2 regions of the Bradyrhizobium sp. PMVTL-01 genome follow, and region 2 is predicted to be linked to the other one. Evidence: riboswitches for the same ligand, from Rfam matches in the RefSeq annotation. Region 2 holds a riboswitch; the other holds the start of a gene.
The links. A riboswitch is a leader RNA that binds a small molecule or an ion and turns the genes downstream of it on or off. The one in region 2 is predicted to bind glycine.

Region 1 (10,217 bases), 140 kb from region 2:
AGCGCGCGAAGACGACATGTGGCGCCACAACCCGATCAAGCGTTAGCGGGGTGGGACTGAACTCACCAACGAACGGCTCTGGCGATGGGACCGCGAAAGCCGATCATTGGTTGCGCCCTAGAGGTGCGTTCAGTGGGCAAAGGCGCGTAAGCGCCGTGCCCACGGTTTTTTCAACGCAGATGAAGGTGGTAGGCACGCTTGCGCTTGCCCGCCCTACGGAACCTCCGTTGTGTCTTACTCCGCGGCTTCCGCGTAATCGCTCACCGGCGGGCAGGAGCACACCAGGTTGCGGTCGCCATAGACGTTGTCGACACGGCCGACCGGGCACCAGTACTTGTCAGTACGCGAGACGCCATCGGGGAAGCAGCCCTCGCTGCGGGGGTAGGCGCGCTTCCAGTCGTCATCGGCGATGTCGTGCACGGTGTGCGGAGCGTGACGCAGGGGCGACGCCTCGATCTTGAAGCGGCCGGCCTCGACCTCGGCGATCTCCTTGCGGATCGCGATCATGGCATCGCAGAACCGGTCGAGCTCGGCCTTCGATTCCGATTCGGTCGGCTCGATCATCAGCGTGCCCGGCACCGGGAAGCTCATGGTCGGGGCGTGGAAGCCGTAATCGATCAGGCGTTTTGCGATGTCGTCGACCGTGACGCCGCTCGTCGTCTTCAGGGGCCGCGGGTCGACGATGCACTCGTGGGCGACTCGGCCCTTCGCGTTCTTGTAGAGCACCGGGAAATGCGCATCGAGCCTTGCTGCGATGTAGTTGGCGTTGAGGATCGCGATCTCGGTGGCGCGCTTCAATCCTTCACCGCCCATCATCAAAATGTAGATGTAGGAGATGGTGAGGATCGAGGCCGACCCGAACGGCGCGGCCGAGACCGGCCCGACAGGCGTGTCGCCATTCGCTGCGGGATGGCCCGGCAGGAACGGGGCGAGATGCGCCTTGACGCCGATCGGGCCCATCCCGGGGCCGCCGCCGCCATGCGGGATGCAGAAGGTCTTGTGCAGATTGAGGTGGCTGACATCGGCGCCGTAGTCGCCGGGCCTGCTTAGGCCGACCTGCGCATTGAGATTGGCGCCGTCGAGATAAACCTGGCCGCCATGGCCGTGCACGATGTCGCAGATCTCGCTGATGTGCTCCTCGAACACGCCATGGGTCGAGGGATAGGTGATCATGACCGCGGCGAGATCGTTCGAATGCTTTTCCGCCTTGGCGCGGAGGTCATTGACGTCGACGTCGCCGTTCTTCTCGCAGGCGACGACAACCACGTCCATGCCGACCATCGCGGCCGAGGCCGGGTTGGTGCCGTGGGCGGAGGAGGGGATCAGGCAGATCTTGCGATGGCTCTCTCCACGCGCGGCATGATAGCCCCTGATCGCGAGCAGCCCGGCATATTCGCCTTGCGCGCCGGAATTCGGCTGCAGCGAGATCGCGTCATAGCCGGTGATGTCGCACAGCCATTTTTCCAGCCGCGCGAACAGCGCGTGGTAGCCCCTGGCCTGCTCGCGCGGGGCGAAGGGATGCAGGCTGCCGAACTGCGGCCAGGTCAGCGGCATCATCTCGGTGGTCGCGTTCAGCTTCATGGTGCAGGAGCCGAGCGGAATCATCGCGCGGTCGAGCGCGAGATCGCGATCGCTGAGCTTGCGCATATAGCGCAGCATCTCGGTTTCCGAGCGATGCGCGTGGAAGACGGGATGGGTGAGGAAGGCGGTGGTGCGCTTCAGCGCCTCCGGCAGCGCCTCGCGCGTGGTCGCATCTAACTCGGCGTAGGAAAGCTGGCTGCCGAAGGCGCGCCAGACTGCTTCCACCGTCGCCGGCGTCGTGGTCTCGTCGAGCGCGACGCGAAGCGCCGTTTCACCGACGCCGAGATTGATCTTCTCGGCCGCCGCCCGCGCGATGATCTCGGCGCGCTTGGCGCCGGCATCGACGCTGAGCGTGTCGAAGAAACTATCGCATTGCGGTGCAAAGCCGAGCTTGCGCAGGCCGGCCGCGAGCACGGCGGTGCGGCGGTGCACGGTCCGCGCGATCTGCGAGAGGCCCTCGGGGCCGTGATAGACCGCGTACATCGCGGCGATCACGGCGAGCAGCACCTGCGCGGTGCAGATGTTCGACGTCGCCTTCTCGCGGCGGATGTGCTGCTCGCGGGTCTGCAGCGCGAGGCGATAGGCCGGCGCGCCGCGCGAATCCACGGAGAGGCCGACAATGCGGCCGGGCAGCGAGCGCTTCAACGCATCGCGCACCGCCATATAGGCCGCGTGCGGACCACCATAACCCATCGGCACGCCGAAGCGCTGTGCGGATCCGATCGCGATATCGGCGCCAAGCTCGCCGGGCGAGGCGATCAGCGTCAGCGCGAGCAAGTCAGCGGCCACGATCGCGAGAGCGCCCTTAGCCTTCAGCGCTGCGATCGCGGGGCGGAGATCGCGCAATGCCCCGGAAGAGCCCGGATATTGCAGCAGCGCGCCGAGCACGTCTGCCTTGTCGAGATCGGTGAGTGGATCGCCGACGACCAGATTCCAGCCGAGCGGCTCGGCGCGGGTGCGCATCACCGCCAGCGTCTGCGGATGCACGTCCTTGTCGACGAAGAAGGCCTTTGCCTCAACCTGCGAGTGCCGCTCGGCGAGCGCCATGGCTTCGGCCGCGGCGGTTGCTTCGTCCAGCAGCGAGGCGTTGGCGACGTCGAGCCCGGTGAGGTCGCAGATCATGGTCTGGAAGTTGAACAGCGCCTCCAGCCGGCCCTGGCTGATCTCGGGCTGGTAGGGCGTATAGGCCGTGTACCAGGCCGGGTTTTCCAGGATGTTGCGCTGGATCACCGCGGGCAGGATGGTGCCGGAATAGCCTTGGCCGATCAGCGAGGTGAAGACCTGGTTCTGCGCGGCGAGCTCGGCCATATGCGCGATCGCCTCGGTCTCGCTCAGGGGCTTGCCGAGATCGAGCGGCGATCCCTGCCGGATCGAGGCCGGCAGCGTCTCCGCCATCAGCGCGTCCACGCTTTTGGCGGCGACGGATTCGAGCATTGCGGTGACATCGCGCACCGAGGGGCCGATGTGGCGGCGAACGAAACTGGCGGCGGTCTCGCCGCTTGATTTACGGTGCGCGGTCATCGCTTGCTCCATCGTCCTCAAGCCGTGTGTGCCTTGTAGGCGGCTTCATCCATGAGGCCGCCGAGCTCGCTTTTGTCGGCGATCTTGATCTTGAAGAACCAGGCCGCGCCCTGCGCATCCGAGTTCACCAGCGCGGGCTCGGCGGCCAGCGCCTCGTTGGTTTCGAGCACTTCGCCGGAGATCGGTGCGTAGACGTCGGAAGCGGCCTTCACCGATTCCACGACGGCGGCGGCTTCGGCCTTCTTCAAGGTGCGGCCGACCTTGGGCAGTTCGACGAACACGACGTCGCCGAGTTGTTGCTGCGCGTAGTCGGTGATGCCGACCGTGGCGGTATCGCCGTCGATGGCGAGCCATTCATGGTCGGAAGTGTACAGCGTCGTGGTCATTGTCGATTCCCTGAAGCGGTGAGGTTTGGTTGAAAGCCGCGGGCTCTGTTCACCTCTCCCCTCCGGGGAGAAGTGAACGCGGGACCGCCTGCTGTGCTCAATCTGATCATGCGTCAGCGTTTGTAGGTGTTTTTCACGAAGGGCATGGCGGCGACTGCGAGCGGCAGGCGCCGGCCGCGCACTTCGGCGAAAAGTTTTGTGCCGAGCGTGGCGAGGCCCACGGGCACGTAGCCCATCGCCACCGGCGCGTTCAGGCTCGGGCCGAAACCGCCCGAGGTGACCTTTCCGACTGCCTCGCCGCCCGCGCCGTCGGCAAACAGCAGCGCGCCCTCGCGCACCGGCGCGCGGCCCTCGGCACGCAGGCCGACGCGGCGGCGGGATGCGCCATCGTCGAATTGCGCGAGGATCTTTTCGGCACCGGGAAAACCGCCGGCACGGGCACCGTCGCTGCGGCGGCTCTTCTGCACCGACCATTCCAGCGCGGCCTCGACCGGCGTTGTGGCGGTGTCGATGTCGTGGCCATACAGGCACAGCCCGGCTTCCAGCCGCAGGCTGTCGCGGGCACCGAGCCCGATCGGCAGCACGTCGGGATCGTCCAGCAGCATTTTGGCGAGGCGTTCGGCATCGCCTGCGGGAACCGAGATCTCGAAGCCGTCCTCGCCGGTGTAGCCGGAGCGCGAGACGAAGCACTTGATGCCGGCGACCTCATGCGGGCCAGCGTCCATGAATTTCATGGCCGGCGCCTCGGCACAGAATTTCGCCAGCACCGCTTCGGCCTTCGGGCCCTGCAGCGCCACCAGCGCGCGGTCGGCCAGCGAATCGATGATGCAGTCATCCGAGAGATTCGCGCGCAGATGCGCCTCGTCCTGCTCCTTGCAGGCCGCGTTGACCACCAGGAACAGGTGATCGCCGAAATTGGCGACCATCAGATCGTCCAGGATGCCGCCATGCATGTTGGTGAACTGGGCGTAGCGCTGCCGTCCCGGCGCAATCGCGACGATGTCCTGCGGCACCAGCCGTTCCAGCGCGCAGGCGGCGTCCTCGACCTTGCCCGACTTCGGCCGGAGCGCGATCTGGCCCATATGGGAGACGTCGAACAGGCCGGTGGCGGTCCGGGTATGAAGGTGCTCCTTCAGCACGCCGGCGGGGTACTGCACGGGCATGTCATAGCCCGCGAACGGCACCATCTTGCCGCCCAGCGACACATGGAGGTCGTAAAGAGGGGTACGTTTCAGGGAGTTTTTGTCTGACGCAAGCATCACAGGGATCCTCGGCGGTTCCCCGGGGACAATTCCCCGAGACAAACCAGTCGAAGCCCCATCTGTCGCTGTGCCTGAGAGTATTATCCCGTCGGCGGACGCAGTCCGGGTCTTATGCCCGTCGGCGCCTCTTTCCAGATGCTGTCAAAGCCACGCGGTCCTTTTGCCTGAGAGTTTCCGGGGCGGTTGCTCCTTCGGCGCCGGCTGCCTAAAGCCGGTCTCTCCCGACGTGGCCGTACGATACAGATGGGTAGAGACCACAGGGCAGCCAAGCCTGTCAACGCGACTTCAGCGGCTTTCAACCGGATTGAGCGCTTGCGGCAACCCTCTGATCTCCTTGCACAGTTTCTGGACAGCGAAGCTGGCCTTGTCTAAAAGCGCTTTGGCCCGCAGATATCAGCCTTAATTTCCGGTTTGGACGGCGGAGCGGGCCCAAGCACACCCGATTGGATGAACATGAGCGGCGTCAACGAGATCAGGTCGACCTTTCTGAACTTCTTTGCCGAGAACGGCCACGAGATCGTGCCGTCCTCGCCATTGGTGCCGCGCAACGACCCGACGTTGATGTTCACCAATGCCGGCATGGTGCAGTTCAAGAACGTTTTTACCGGCGTCGAGAAGCGGCCCTACCAGCGCGCCACCACGTCGCAGAAATGCGTGCGCGCCGGCGGCAAGCACAACGACCTCGACAATGTCGGCTACACCGCGCGCCATCTCACCTTTTTCGAGATGCTCGGCAACTTCTCGTTCGGCGACTACTTCAAGGAGCGCGCGATCGAGCTCGCCTGGAAGCTGATCACCAGGGAGTTCGGGCTGAAGAAGGACAAGCTGCTCGTCACGGTCTATCACACCGACGACGAGGCGGCGGGCCTGTGGAAGAGGATCGCCGGCTTCTCCGACGACCGCATCATCCGCATCCCGACCTCGGACAATTTCTGGGCGATGGGCGACACCGGGCCGTGCGGCCCGTGCTCGGAGATCTTCATCGATCGCGGCGAGCATATCTGGGGCGGCCCTCCGGGCTCGCCGGAAGAGGACGGCGATCGCTTCCTCGAATTCTGGAATCTCGTGTTCATGCAATACGAGCAGGTGACGAAGGAGGAGCGCGTGGATCTGCCGCGTCCCTCGATCGACACCGGCATGGGCCTGGAGCGCATGGCCTGCGTGCTCCAGGGCGTCGAGAGCGTGTTCGAGACCGACCTGTTCCGCCACCTGATCGACGCGACCTCGTCCGCGCTCGGCAGCGGCCCGCAGGAGCAGACGGTTGCCTCGTTCCGCGTCATCGCCGACCACTTGCGCTCCTCCGCGTTCCTCGTCACCGACGGCGTGCTGCCCTCGAACGAGGGCCGCGGCTATGTGCTGCGCCGGATCATGCGCCGCGCGATGCGCCATGCGCAGCTGCTCGGGGCCAAGGAGCCCCTGATGCATCGCCTCGTCCCGGCGCTGGTGCGCGAGATGGGCCAGGCCTATCCCGACCTGATGCGCGCCGAGAAGCTGATCGAGGAAACGCTGCGGCTGGAAGAGACCCGCTTCCGCAAGACTCTTTCGCGCGGCTTGGCCATCCTGGACGAGAAGAGTGCGTCCCTGAAAAAGGGCGACATGTTCGACGGCGACGTCGCCTTCACGCTGTACGACACCTACGGCTTCCCGCTCGACCTGACGCAGGACGCGCTGAAGTCGCGCGGCATCGGCGTCGACCAGTCCGCCTTCACCGACGCGATGGAGCGCCAGAAGGCCAAGGCGCGCGAATCCTGGAAGGGGTCGGGCGAAGCAGCTTCCGAAGCGATCTGGTTCCCGCTGCGCGAAAAGCTCGGGGCCACCGAGTTCCTGGGCTATGAGACGGAGAGCGCCGAGGGCGTGGTGTCTGCGCTGGTCAAGGACGGCCAGGAAGTCGAAAGCCTCAAGGCCGGCGAGACCGGCGCGATCGTGCTGAACCAGACGCCGTTCTATGCGGAGTCCGGCGGCCAGGTCGGCGACACCGGCGTGCTGACGGGCGAGGGCGGCATCAAGGTCCGCGTCACCGACACGCAGAAGAAGCTCGGCGATTTCTTCGTGCATATGGGCACCGTCGAGAGCGGCGAGCTCAAGCTCGGCACAGCGCTGCAGCTCGAGGTCGATCATGGAAGGCGCTCCTCGATCCGCGCGCATCACTCGGCGACGCATCTCATTCACGAGGCGCTGCGCCAGGTGCTCGGCGACCACATCGCCCAGCGCGGCTCGATGGTCGCACCCGACCGCCTGCGCTTCGACTTCGTGCATCCGAAGCCGATCACGGCGGAGGAGCTTGCCCGCGTCGAGGACATCGCCAACGACGTGGTGCTGGAGAACGACGAGGTCACCACGCGCATCATGGGGGTCGATGAGGCCCGCGAGGCCGGGGCGCGCGCGCTGTTCGGCGAGAAGTATGGGGACGAGGTCCGCGTCGTCTCCATGGGCAGGACCGCGCGCGAGCGCGGCGCCAACGTGCTCGGCTGGTCGGTCGAGCTCTGCGGCGGCACGCATGTCAAGCGCACCGGCGATATCGGCCTGATCACGCTGACGAGCGAGAGCGCGGTCGCCTCGGGCGTGCGCCGCATCGAGGCGCTGACGGGCAATTACGCGCGAAAACACGCCAATGAGACCATGGCGCTGGCGAAGACCGCGGCAAACGAGCTGCGCACCTCCATCGACGACGTGCCGGCGCGCATCACCGCGCTGATGGAGGAGCGCAAGAAGCTCGAGCGCGAGCTGTCCGACGCCCGCAAGAAGCTCGCGATGGGCGGCGGCGCATCCGGCGGCAACGGCGCGGCGAGCGGCGTGCGCGAGATCGGCGACGTCAAGCTGATGGCGCGCGCGGTCGAGGGCATCGAGATGAAGGATCTCAAGGGCCTTGCCGACGACGGCAAGAAGCAGATCGGCTCGGGTGTGGTCGCCATCGTCGGCGTCACCGGGGACGGCAAGGCCGGCGTCGTGGTCGGCGTCACGCCGGACCTCACCGCGCGCTTCAACGCCGTGAACCTCGTCCGCGTCGCCTCCGAGGCGCTCGGCGGCAAGGGCGGCGGCGGCCGGCCCGACATGGCGCAGGCCGGCGGCCCCGATGGCGCCAACGCGAGCGCGGCGCTGGCGGCGATCGAAAAAGCGATGGCAGGCGCTTAGGCCACCATGCGCCTCGTTCCGCGAGGACGTGGGCTTGGGGATCCCGATTTGCGGGATCGCCTCTACGAATGGCTGGAGCACGATCCCTTGGCCTATTCGGTCGGGTCGCGCTTCATCCAGCTGATCATCGGCGTCATCGTGCTCAACGTGGCCGCGATGATCCTCGCCTCGGTGCCGGAGCTGGATGCGCGGTTCGACACGCTGTTCAGCGCGATCGCAATCCTCGCCGTCCTCGTGTTCGCGCTGGAATATGCGGCGCGGCTGTGGACGGTGGCGGGTCATACGCCGCGCAAGGGCTCGGCGCTGTCCGACCGTCTGGGCTATGTCTTCTCCGCGCTCGGCATCATCGACCTCATGGCGTTCCTGCCGGCTGCAATCGTGCTCGCCACGGGCCGGCATGCGACGCTGGCCGGGCTCGGCGTTCTGCCGTTCTTCAAGCTGATCCGCTATTCGCCCGCGATGCGTTCGCTGCTCGCCGCCGTCCATGCCGAGCGGCGCGCGCTGATCGGCTGCATCGTCATCCTGATCGGCGCAGTCCTGACCTTTGCCTCGCTGCTCTACGCCGTCGAGCGCGACGTGCAGCCGGACAAGCTCGGCACCATCCCGCAGGCGATGTGGTGGGCGATCGTGACGCTCGGCACCGTCGGCTATGGCGACGTCGTGCCGGTAACGCCGCTCGGCAAGTTCATCTCCACCTTCGCTATCATCAGCGGCTTCGCCATGATCGCGCTGCCGGTCGCGATCATCTCCTCGGCGTTCGCCGAAGAGGTGAAGCGGCGCGACTTCGTCGTCACTTGGGGCATGCTGGCGCGGGTGCCGCTGTTTTCGCATCTGTCCGCGTCCGAGATCGCCGACATCATGCGCCTCTTGCGCGCGCGCACCATCGAGCAGGGCGAGATCCTGGTGCGGCGGGGGGATGCCGCCTCGTCGATGTATTTCATCACCGCCGGCGAGGTCGAGATCGCGCTGCCGAGCCAGCAGGTGCGGCTTGCCGATGGCACTTTCTTCGGCGAGATCGCACTGCTGCACAAGACAAAACGCAGCGGCACGGTGACGGCGACGCGCAAGACGCGTCTGCTCGTGCTCGACGCCCAGGATTTCCACGCATTGATCGCGCGCATGCCGACGCTGGCCGAGCACGTCCATACCACCGCCAGGGCGCGGCTCGCCGACACCGGCGATCTCGCGGCGGCTGAGCTGGCTCAGGCGGAGAAGGAAGACACTGACCGCTGAGCGGTCAGTCCTTCTTCAGGAAAACATAATCGGCCGAGTAGGGCGCGCTTCTGAACTCGCCGGCCTTGTCGCAGGCGCCGTCGAGCTTGCCGCCATGGGTGTTGATGCGCTGGACGGTGGTGACGGGCGTGAGGGTGCCGCTGCCGCGTCGGGAGGCGACCTCGAGCTTCAGCCAGGGGATATCCGCCGCTTCGGCGCCCGGCGCGTTGCCGACGGCCTTGCCGACCACGGCGCTGCCGTCGGCGAGCTCCCAGTTCGGGCCGGCATAGTGGCGGCCGACGGTCTTGCCCTCGGACAGCAGCGTCGCGACCGGTTCGCGGAAGGCCCAGGCGAGCTTGCCGTCGGCGGCGGCCTTGCACTCATAGACCTGCGCGTCCTCGGCGTGGACGCCGAGCACGACGCTCTCGCCGGGGGCGGCGATCGTGTCGGGGAGTGGGTCTGCGGCGAGCGCGGTGGTGCCGGTCAGGGCCAAGACCGCAAAAGCAAGGCTCTTGAGTGTCGGCATGGTGCTTCCTCAGGCAAGGTCTCGTCATTGCAAGGAGCTCGCGACAAAATTGCGAAGCAATTTTGCGCTGATGCGACGAAGCAATCCAGATTGTTTCCGCGGAGGGATTCTGGATTGCTTCGCCTTGCTCGCAGTGACGGCGTGGTTGACGGCTTACGCCGCCATCGCCTTGACGAGGTTCTCGGCGACCTTGTCCAGGAAGCCGGTGGTCGAGAGCCAGCGCTGATCGGCGCCGACCAGGAGCGCGAGGTCCTTGGTCATGTAGCCGGCCTCGACGGTGTCGACGCAGACCTTCTCCAGCGTGGTGGCGAACTTGGCGAGCTCGGCGTTGTTGTCGAGCTTGGCGCGGTGGGCGAGGCCACGGGTCCAGGCGAAGATCGACGCGATCGAGTTGGTCGAGGTCTCCTTGCCCTTCTGGTGCTCGCGGTAGTGGCGGGTCACCGTGCCGTGGGCCGCTTCTGCTTCCACGGTCTTGCCGTCGGGGGTGAGCAGCACCGAGGTCATCAGGCCGAGCGAGCCGTAGCCCTGCGCGACCGTGTCGGACTGCACGTCGCCGTCGTAGTTCTTACAGGCCCAGACATAGCCGCCGGACCACTT
Region 2 (10,217 bases):
CCCCATATGAAGATATAGGGCAGCACCTTGGCCTGCTCGGCCGGCGTCAGCTTCGACAGATCGTCCCACATCCGGGCGCGCCAGAAATTGTCGAGGCCGTCGAGCATCTCGCGGGTGAGGATGCCGTCGACTTCGGTCACGACGCTGCCTGCGGATTCAAATGCCTTCGCGGCCTTCACCGCGACCTCGCGCACCGGCTTCTCCAAGGGCAGGCCGCAGCCGGGATCGAGCATCAGGCCGATGCGCAGTTTTCGTGGAGATTTTTCCAAGCCCTTCCAGTTCAGCGGCTCGGCCGGCAGGCTCATGCCGTCGCGCCGGTCGGGCTTGGCGATCGCGCTCATCATCAGCGCGCAATCATCGACGGTGCGGGTCATGGGACCGGCGACACGGCCGACATAGGTGGGATCGATCGGCACGCGGCCAAAGCTCGGCTTCAGGCCGACGAGGCCGCACCAGCCTGCGGGCAGGCGAATCGAGCCGCCGATATCGGTGCCGAGATGCAGGGGACCATAGCCGGCCGCGGCCGCGGCGCCAGCGCCCGCACTGGAGCCGCCCGGATTCTTGCTGAGGTCCCAGGGGTTGCGCGCGAGCGCGTGGAAGCTGGAGAGCCCGGACGACAGCATGCCGTAATCGGGCATGGTGGTCTTCGCGAAGATGACTGCGCCGGCCTCGCGCAGCCGCGCGGCGGGCGGTGCGTCCCTCTCGGCCGGCACCAGCTTGACGCTGGCCGCGCCCAGCGGCACCGGCACGCCCTTGGTCGCGATGTTGTCCTTCACCGTGACAGGCACGCCGTCGAGCGGGCCAGAGGGCTCGCCGCCGGTCCAGCGCGCGGTCGAGGCCTTTGCGGCCTCGCGCGCGGCGTCGGGGTCGAACGCATAGAGCGCCTTCAGATGCGGTTCCCACGCAGCGACGTGCGCGAACACGTCCTCCAGCACCTCGCTCGGCGAGAACTGTTTCGCGCGATAGCCCGCGATCAGGTCGACCGCGGACAGATCGTGCAGTGAGGTGACCGCTTCCTCAGGGGTCTTCTTGTGCATTGCTAGCTCACCGGCATGCGCGTCTCGATGATCCGGGCGAACATGCTGGCGCCGATCGGCAGGATCTTGTCGTCGAGCACGAAGCCGGGATTGTGCACCGGCACCGATCCGTCATGGCCGACCCAGAAATAGGCGCCGGGAATGGTCTGCAGCATGTCGGCGAAATCCTCGCTGCCCATCTTCGGTTGGGCCCGGGTGATCACGTTGGCGGGATCGACGATGGTGCGCGCGACCTCCTCGACCACCTTGGACTGCTCGACCTGGTTGACCAGCACGCCGAACGTGTCGCGGATGTCGGCTTCGATCGTGCACTGATACGCGGCCGCGATGCCGGCGCAGATCGTGCGGATGCGTTCGGCGATCAGGGCGCGGACTTCATTCGAGAAGGTACGGATGGTGCCGCAGAGATGGGCTTCGCCAGGGATGACGTTGTAGGCGGAACCCGCATGGATCTGGGTGATCGAGATGACCGCGGCCTGCAGCGGCTCGACGTTGCGGCTGACGATGGTCTGGATCGCCTGCGCCAACGTGGTCGCGATGATTACCGCGTCCTTGGAGCGCTCGGGCATCGCACCATGGGCACCGTAGCCGGTGATGCGGAGGTCGAAGAAGTCGGCACTGGCCATCGCCGGGCCGGGCAGGATCGCGATCTCGCCGTGGTTGAGATCGGGCGCGTTGTGCAGGCCGTAGAGCTCGTCGCAGGGAAACTTCTCGAACAGGCCGTCCTTGATCATCGCGCGGGCGCCCCCGAGGCCTTCCTCGGCCGGCTGGAAGATCAGATGCACGGTGCCGTCGAAGTTCCTGGTCTCGGCGAGATAGCGCGCGGTGCCGAGCAGCATGGTCGTGTGGCCGTCATGACCGCAGCCGTGGAAGCGGCCGGGGATCTTCGAGCTCCATTTCAGATTGGTGTTCTCTTCCATCGGCAGCGCGTCCATGTCGGCGCGCAGGCCGATGCGCTTGCCGCCCGAACCCTTGCCCTTGATGACGCCGATCACGCCGGTGCCGCCGAGACCGCGATGCACCTCGATGCCCCAGCTCTTCAGCTTGTCGGCGACGATGCCGGAGGTGCGGACTTCCTCGAAGCCGATCTCGGGATGGGCGTGAAGGTCGCGCCTGATGGCGGTGAGTTCGTCGGCGTAGCCGTCGATGCGGTCGATTGTGGGCATGTGTCCTGTCCGGTTAGCGTGAAGGAGGATTGAAAACGGGTCCGTTCGGCTTGATGCGGATGCCTGGATGCAGCCGCGTCCAGGGGAGGGATCCAGTGTCGGCCGGCATCGCGCCGGGCGCGGCGCAGATCATCAGCTTCTCTGCGATCGGCTCGAAATCGGCGCGGAAGTGCACCGAGCTCTTGTTGACGAGGATCTTCTCCTGCGTCGGCTCGATGCCGACATAGCGGTACATCGCCTGATCGGCGAGCTGCGCCTTGTGCGAGGAGACGACGACGCGGACGTTGTCGATGCGCAAGGCCGCGGAGGGACCCATCTCCATCGGGCTCGCGCCGCAGGCAATGGTCGGGATGAGTTCCCAGCCGTTCGCCTCGGCGCTGTCGACGAAACCGGCAAGGCCGACATTGATGCGGCGCATGACCTTCAGGACATCGGCACCTTCGGTCATGGCCGGCCAGCCGCCGCCATGCTGGAAGTCCGCGAAGGTCGCCTTGGTCGGGGCGAAGGTGTTGGTCTCGTGCAGGAAGCCGCCGACGGCGATACGTGTCATCAATTCCAGTCCCAGACAAAGAATGCCGCGACGTTACCCGCCTTTGCGGCAAGCGCAAGCAAGGCAGACAATCGCGCCACGCATGGCCTCAAGCTGTTTTGGGAATGCTTGCAGCGGTCGCCGTCATTGCGAGTGCAGCGATGCAATCCAGAATCTTTCCGCGGCGGCAGACTGGAGCTTCGCTTCGTTCGCAATGACGGAGTATGCGGATCAAGCCGTGGCCGCCACGCCTTCCGCCACCGGCCGGAAGTTCGCGAAATCCCAGTTACGCCCCGGCGCCGCATCCAGCAGCGCCTTGGTGTAGGCCACCCTGGGATGCGTCAGCACCTCTGCGGCGGGGCCCTGTTCGACGACGCGGCCGTGCTGCATCACCACGACCTCATCGCAGATTTGGGCTGCGACGCGCAGATCATGAGTGATGAACAGGATGGCGATGCCGAGCCGATTCTGGATCTCGTCGAGCAGTTCCAGCACCTGCGCCTGCACCGAGACGTCGAGCGCGGAGACTGCTTCGTCCGCGACCAGCACGTCCGGATCGAGCGCAAGCGCGCGCGCGATCGCAATGCGCTGGCGCTGGCCACCGGAGAACTGGTGCGGATAGCGTGACACCGCATCGGCCGGCAGGCCGACGAGCTCGAGCAGCTCGCGGGCGCGCTTCATCGCGTCGGCATGCGAGGTGCCGTAATTGATCGGGCCTTCGGCGATGCTCTCCCCGACGGTGACGCGCGGGTTGAGCGAGCGGTAGGGATCCTGGAACACGATCTGGATCTTCTGCCGGTGCGGCTGCAGCAGGCGGCGCGAGACGTCGGCGATCTCGCGGCCGGCGAGGCGTACCCCGCCGGAGGTCGGGTCGATCAGGCGCACGATGCAGCGCGCCACCGTCGACTTGCCCGAGCCGCTTTCGCCGACGATGCCGAGCGTGCGGCCCTTGCGCAGCGTGAGCGTGACCTTGTCGGCGGCAACGACTTCGCGGCCCTTGCCGAAGAACGCGCGCTCCTTGTAGACCTTGCTGAGCTCGTTGGCCTCGAGCACCACGGGCTCGCGGCTCTCCTCGCGGGGCGGCCGCGGCAACAGGCTCGGCACCGAGGCGAGCAGGTTGCGGGTGTACTCCATGGTCGGATTGCGCAGCACGGTCTCGAGCGGGCCGGTTTCGACGAGGCGGCCCTGCCGCATCACCGCGACGCGGTCGGCGATCTCGGCGACGACACCCATGTCATGCGTGATGAACAGCACGGCGGTGCCGTGGTCGCGCTGGAGGTCGCGGATCAGGGTCAGGATCTGCTTCTGCGTGGTGACGTCGAGCGCGGTGGTCGGCTCGTCCGCGATCAGCAGCTTCGGTTCCAGCACCAATGCCATCGCGATCATGATGCGCTGGCGCTGGCCGCCGGAGAGACGGTGCGGGTAGGAGGCGAAGATGCGCTCGACCTGAGGCAGGCGAACCTGCTCCATCATGTCGAGGATGCGCCTCTTGCGCGCCCTCGCATCGAGCTTGGTGTGGGCGCGCAGCACCTCGTCGATCTGCCGGCCGACCGGCACCACCGGATTGAGCGCGGTCATCGGCTCCTGGAAGATCATGGCCATCTGCGTCGCGCGGAGCTGGCGCAGGCGGCGGTCGGTCGCGGTGAGCAGCTCCTCGCCGACCAGCTTGACGCTGCCGGAGGTCGGTACCAGCGTGCCCTTCGGCAAGAGGCCCATCGTGGTGAGCGAGGTCACCGACTTGCCCGAGCCGCTTTCGCCGACGAGGCACAGCGTCTCGCGCTCGTGCACCTGGATCGAGATGCCGTCGATGATGTTCGCGCCCTTCGGCTTCTTGCCGACGGAGACGACGAGGTTGTTGATGTCGAGAACGGGGTTGGTCATCAGGTCACTCCGTCGTCATTGCGAGGCGCGAAGCGACGAAGCAATCCAGAATCTTTCCGCGGAGGCAGACTGGATTGCTTCGCTTCGCCCGCAATGACGGAACAAGGGGATGGGCCGGCGAAACAAATCACTTCCCTTCCCGTTGCTTCATGCGGGGATCGAGGGCGTCACGGGCGGCGTCGCCGATCAGGTTGATGCTGAGGATGGCGATCGAAAGCAAAAGGCCCGGCCAGAAGATCAGCGAGGGCTTGATCTGGAAGTACTGGCGGCCCTCGGCCATGATGTTGCCCCAGGTCGGCGTCTCCGGCGAGATGCCGGCGCCGAGGAAGGAGAGGATCGCCTCGGTGAGGATCGCGGAGGCGCAGACATAGGTGCCCTGGACGATCAGCGGCGCGATCGTGTTCGGCATCAGGTGCCGCCACATGATCTTCGGCAGGCTGGAGCCGACCGAGATCGCGGCCTCGACGTAAGGCTCCTCGCGCGCCGACAGCACGACCGAGCGGACCAGGCGCGCCACGCGCGGAATCTCGGGGATCGTGATCGCGATCAGCACGGTCCAGATGCTGGCTCCGGACAGCGAGACCACCGCGATCGCGAGCAGGATGCTCGGCATCGCCATCAGGCCGTCCATGATGCGCATCATCACGGAATCGACCAGCTTGAAGAAGCCGGAGACGAGGCCGATCGAAAGGCCGATGACGATCGACAGGATCGCCGAGCCGATGCCGATCAGCAGCGAGATGCGGCCGCCATAGACCACACGCGACAACAGGTCGCGTCCGTAGGCGTCGGTGCCGAGTAGGAATTGCGCCGAGGCCGGCTTCAATCGCTGCGACGGTGCGAGCTGGATCGGATCATGCGGGGCGATCAGCGGCGCGAGGATCGAGATCACCACGATCAGGGCGAGCAGGAACGTCGCCGTCGCGATGATCGGCGTCGAGGTGAGGAATCCGAAGCGCGGCCGCAGCGGCGACGTGATCGGAATGGACGACTGGGGAAGGGTATCGACCGACATTTGTTCTTGTCCTTGCCTCAGTACCGGATCCGGGGATCGAGCAGGGTATAGGCGACGTCGATGAGAAGATTGACGACGACGTAGATCAGCGACGTCAGCAGGATCATCGCCTGGATCACCGGATAGTCGCGCGCCAGCACCGCATCGACGGTGAGGCGCCCGATGCCGGGGATGTTGAACACGCTTTCGGTGACGACGACGCCGGAGATCAGCAGCGCAAAGCCGGTGCCGATCACGGTGATCACGGGCACGGCGGCGTTGCGCAGCGCATGCCGCATCATCACGGCGACTTCGTTGATGCCTTTCGCACGCGCGGTGCGGACATAGTCCTCGCCCAGAACGTCGAGCATCGCCGCGCGCGTCATGCGCGCGATCAGCGCGATGTAGATGAAGGACAGCGCGCAGGTCGGCAGGATCATGCGCTCGAAGAACGGACCGAAGCCGTTGAAGATGCTGCGGAAGCCCTGCACCGGTACCCAGCGCAGATCGATCGCGAAGATCTCGATCAGGACATAGCCGACCACGAACACCGGCACCGAGAAGCCGAGCACCGACAGCCCCATGACGAAGCGGTCGATCCAGGTGCCGTGCTTCCACGCGGCGATCACGCCCAAGGGGACTGCGACGACGACGGCGAGGATGATGGTGCACAGCGCGATCGAGATCGACGGCTCGACGCGCTGGCCGATCATCTTCATCACCGGCAGGTTGGAGATCAGCGACGTTCCGAGGTCGCCGTGCAGCAGCTTGTTCACCCAGGTGATGAACTGCACGATCAGGGGCTCGTTGAGGCCGAGCGATTCGCGGATCCGCTCGAGCCGTTCGGGCGTGGCATTGTCGCCGGCGAGGATCGCGGCGGGATCGCCCGGCGTCAGCCGCAACAGCAGGAACACGAACAGCGCGACGACGCCCATCACGGGCACCGCAGCCAGAACGCGGCGAATGAGATAACCTAGCATGCACCTATCTCCGGCTGCGGAACTTGCGGGGCCCTGGGCCGCCCGTGGATTCGAACGTGTCTATCATGCGCGCCTGTCACTCGGGCTGGGAAAGCCGGCCGGAGATGCCGGTCTTTCGGGGCAAATTGTGTGCCAAGGGCAAGGCGGTCGCAAGAGGCCGCCCAGCGCCCGATTGGAACCAGTCAGGATGCATGACGCAGCTCGCGCTCAACCCCAAGTGACGGCACGGTCGGCGGCGCATTGAGCCCACGCCAGCCGTCGATGGTCCCGGCAATCATCTGCGCGGTCGCGGCCGACAGGGTCCAGCCGAGATGGCCGTGGCCGGTATTGAAGAACACGCCCGGTATCCTCCCTGCGCGCACCACCGGCATCATGTTCGGCATCATCGGGCGCAGCCCGGCCCAGGGCACGACGCGCGACGTTTCGATGGCGGGAAAGTTGCTGCGGACCCAGTCGACCAGCGGCTGCACGCGGTCGGCTCGGATATCGCGATTGAAGTCGTTGAACTCGGCCGTGCCGGCCACCCGAAAACGATCTGCGCCGAGCCGGCTGGTGACGATCTTGGCGGCTTCGTCGAGCAGGCTCACGGTCGGCGTCGCGTTGCGGCTCTCGGCAGTGTCGAGCTGCACGGTGATCGAGTAGCCCTTCACGGGATAGACGTTGATGCGATCGTCGAGGAGGGCGGCGAAGTGGCGGCTGGCGACGCCGGCGCAGACCACGACCCCGTCCGCCTTCAGCATGCCGCGCGCGGAGGCGAGGGCATCGCTTGCAGCAAGATCGGCCCAGCCGAGCACGAAGCCGCTGCCGGCGCGCGCGATTGAATCGATATGGGCTTCGTGGATGAAGGTCGCGCCGCGCCGCTTGCAGGCGTCCGCAAGTCCGCGGGTGAACTTGTGGATATCGCCGGTCGCATCCGACGGCGTGTAGAAGCCGCCATAGTACGCTTTGCGCAGCGTCGGCTCGATCGCGCGGATCTCCTCCGACGTGACCGGACGGCGATCGAGGCCACCTTCCTGCAGCAGCGCGTTGACGCGCAGGCCGGACTCGAAACCGGTCTTGTCGTGATAGATGTGGAGGATGCCGCGGAGCTCGAGATCGAAGTCGATGCCTTCGCGATCCGCGATCTCGAACAAATGCTTGCGGGCTTCGATCGCGAGCCGGGTGGTCTCGATCGTGTTGGCGCGGTAGTTGCCGATGTTGGCGACGAACTCGCTCATCCACGAATATTTGTGCCAGTTCGGCCGCGGGTTCATCAGCAGCGGCGCATCGCGCCGGAACATCCAGCGCAGGCCCTTCAGGATCGTCGCGGTGCTGTTCCACACTTCGGCATTGCTGGCCGAGAGTTGTCCGCCATTGGCGAACGATGTCTCCATCGCGGCGTAACGGTGCTTGTCGAGGACCGTTACTCTGTAGCCGCGTTCGAGCAGGGCATAGGCGGTCGTCACGCCGGTGATGCCGGCGCCGATGATGGCGATATGGGTCATGGCAGGTTCGGGGCTCCCGTGAGTTAGGATAGGCTGACCGCCGGCCAAAGGCCGTTGGCGGCGCCCCATCTGTCACGGGTACCTGAGAGCTTGATCCGCTGCGGATCACGCAACGGACGATCCCCTTCGGTGGACGTCACGATTGCCTGAAATCGCGTCGCCTCTCTCCAGATTGTCCTGACGACACAGTCCTTTTGCCTGAGAGTTTCCGGGGCGGTTGCTCCGTCGGCGCCGCAACGAAAGCCGAAAACCTTCGCCGCGATCTCTCCCGCATCGTCGCGCGGACCATCGAGCAGTACGATACGCCTCATTTTTAGACAAGGCTAAATTTAGACCGCACCTGCCAATGCATTGTGCAGTGCGAAGTTGATTCAACTTACTCCAGCGTCGCGAGCAATCCCGCCATCAGGCGCCCGCGTTCGACGAGGCTATCAACCTCGATGAACTCCTCCAGCGTGTGGCCGTTGCCGCCGCGCACACCGAGGCCGTCGAGAGTCGGAATGCCCATCGCACCGGTGAAATTGCCGTCGGAGCCGCCGCCGGAACTCGCATGGGGTAATTCCGCGCCGAGGGATTTGGCGATGCCGCGCGCCTTATCATACAGCGCCATGGTGCCCGCATCCGGCTCCCACACCGGCCGCGTCACGCCGCGCGTGACCTTGAAGGTGACGTCGTTGTTGGTGCCCGAGAGTGCCAGCATCCGCTCGACGCCGCGGTCGAGATCGGCCTGGCGCTTGGCCATCGACAGCGCCTCGCCGGTCGCGGTCGTGGCAACGCAATTGACCCATTGTCCGCCATGCACGACGCCGACCGAGAAGGTGCAGTCCTCCGTCGTCATCGCGTCGATTGCGAGAATCTGCCGCGCCATTTCGCGGATCGCCGAACGTCCCGCCGACAGCGTCGCGCCGGCGTGGCTCGGCCGTCCCGTCGCCTCCAGATTGAAACGTGCGATGGCGTAACGTCCGGTGGTGACGCCGTTGTCGGCGCGGCCGGGCTCGGGCACCAGCACGTATTTGTTGCGCGCGGCTTCCGCTTCGATGATGTCGCGGGTCGAAGGGGTGCCGACTTCTTCATCCGGCGTGAACAGCACGGTGATCGGCAGCGGCGTCGTGAACGATGCGCGCGCCAGCTGCCGGATCGCTTCCAGCGAGAGATAATTGCCGCCTTTCATGTCGTAGATGCCGGGGCCGTAGCACCTGCCGCCCTCGCGCCGCCATTTCAGCTTCTCGATGGTGCCGACGGGGTGGACGGTATCCATGTGACCGGCGATCAGGATCCCCGGCTCGCCCTGTTTCGGATGCGGAAAGCGCGCGCGGATCACGCCGCCAAAACCCTGACGACCGGCGATGCGCTCGATCGTCGCACCCATGATCGCCATGTCCCGCGCTGCGATATCGAGCATGCGGTTCACCGCGTTCGCGTCCCAGGTCGGGCTCTCGCATTCCACCCAGGTGCGCAGGCCCGCGAGCATGGCCTCGGAATCGAAGGGAAGATTGGCTGGATTCATTTCAATGTCTCTCAAGCTGCGAAAGATGGAACGCGCATTGCATCGGCGCGGCAGGACAAGTGGAGAGCGTTGTAGAGCCAAACCGATGTTTGTGGAGCCCGTGCGCGCGCCGCGAGGGCTTGCGACGAAACCGGATTGACGCGCTCAACACTGTCTGCAAGTCTCGAAAAGATAAAGGCATTGCATGAGGTTAGTTCGCCCAAGGAACGAACCGGATGCTCAACCAATAACCTGCCTTTGACCAGTTTCACGTCAGGAGAAACTTTTATGTCCAACTTCATGCGCCGGGGGCCTCGCGCGTTCACCTCCAAACTTGCGCTGTCGGTCGTCGCGCTTTCAACCGCACTGGCCTCGCCGGTGCTTGCGGCCGGCAAGACCCTCACCGCGGTGATGCATTCCGACCTTCGCATCATCGACCCGATCTTCACCACGGCCTACATCACGCGTGACCACGGCTACATGGTCTACGACACGCTGGTGGCCACCGATTCGAATTTCAAGATCCAGCCGCAGATGGCGGACTGGAAGATCTCCGACGACAAGCTTACCTACACCTTCACGCTGCGCGACGGCCTGAAGTGGCACGATGGCGCGCCCGTGACGGCGGAAGACTGCGTCGCCTCGCTCAAGCGCTGGGCG

Region 1: another riboswitch for glycine. It lies ahead of gcvT (glycine cleavage system aminomethyltransferase GcvT); the one in region 2 lies ahead of ACRQ5Q_RS16395 (D-amino acid dehydrogenase).

Annotation. Positions count from the first base shown of each region.
Region 1 is NZ_CP193982.1:3,310,821-3,321,037, forward strand. Features, by position in the region: gene ACRQ5Q_RS15635 (hypothetical protein) at 1-46, shown strand, start outside; gene gcvP (aminomethyl-transferring glycine dehydrogenase) at 235-3,102, opposite strand; gene gcvH (glycine cleavage system protein GcvH) at 3,120-3,488, opposite strand; gene gcvT (glycine cleavage system aminomethyltransferase GcvT) at 3,602-4,747, opposite strand; glycine riboswitch at 4,894-4,984, opposite strand; gene alaS (alanine--tRNA ligase) at 5,204-7,882, shown strand; gene ACRQ5Q_RS15660 (cyclic nucleotide-gated ion channel) at 7,889-9,115, shown strand; gene ACRQ5Q_RS15665 (DUF3455 domain-containing protein) at 9,120-9,620, opposite strand; gene ACRQ5Q_RS15670 (NADP-dependent isocitrate dehydrogenase) at 9,774-10,217, opposite strand, start outside.
Region 2 is NZ_CP193982.1:3,446,341-3,456,557, forward strand. Features, by position in the region: gene ACRQ5Q_RS16365 (amidase) at 1-1,037, opposite strand, end outside; gene ACRQ5Q_RS16370 (M20 aminoacylase family protein) at 1,040-2,203, opposite strand; gene ACRQ5Q_RS16375 (MlrC C-terminal domain-containing protein) at 2,217-2,753, opposite strand; gene ACRQ5Q_RS16380 (ABC transporter ATP-binding protein) at 2,964-4,613, opposite strand; gene ACRQ5Q_RS16385 (ABC transporter permease) at 4,741-5,628, opposite strand; gene ACRQ5Q_RS16390 (ABC transporter permease) at 5,646-6,587, opposite strand; gene ACRQ5Q_RS16395 (D-amino acid dehydrogenase) at 6,770-8,071, opposite strand; glycine riboswitch at 8,137-8,246, opposite strand; glycine riboswitch at 8,248-8,352, opposite strand; gene ACRQ5Q_RS16400 (M20/M25/M40 family metallo-hydrolase) at 8,448-9,578, opposite strand; gene ACRQ5Q_RS16405 (ABC transporter substrate-binding protein) at 9,846-10,217, shown strand, end outside.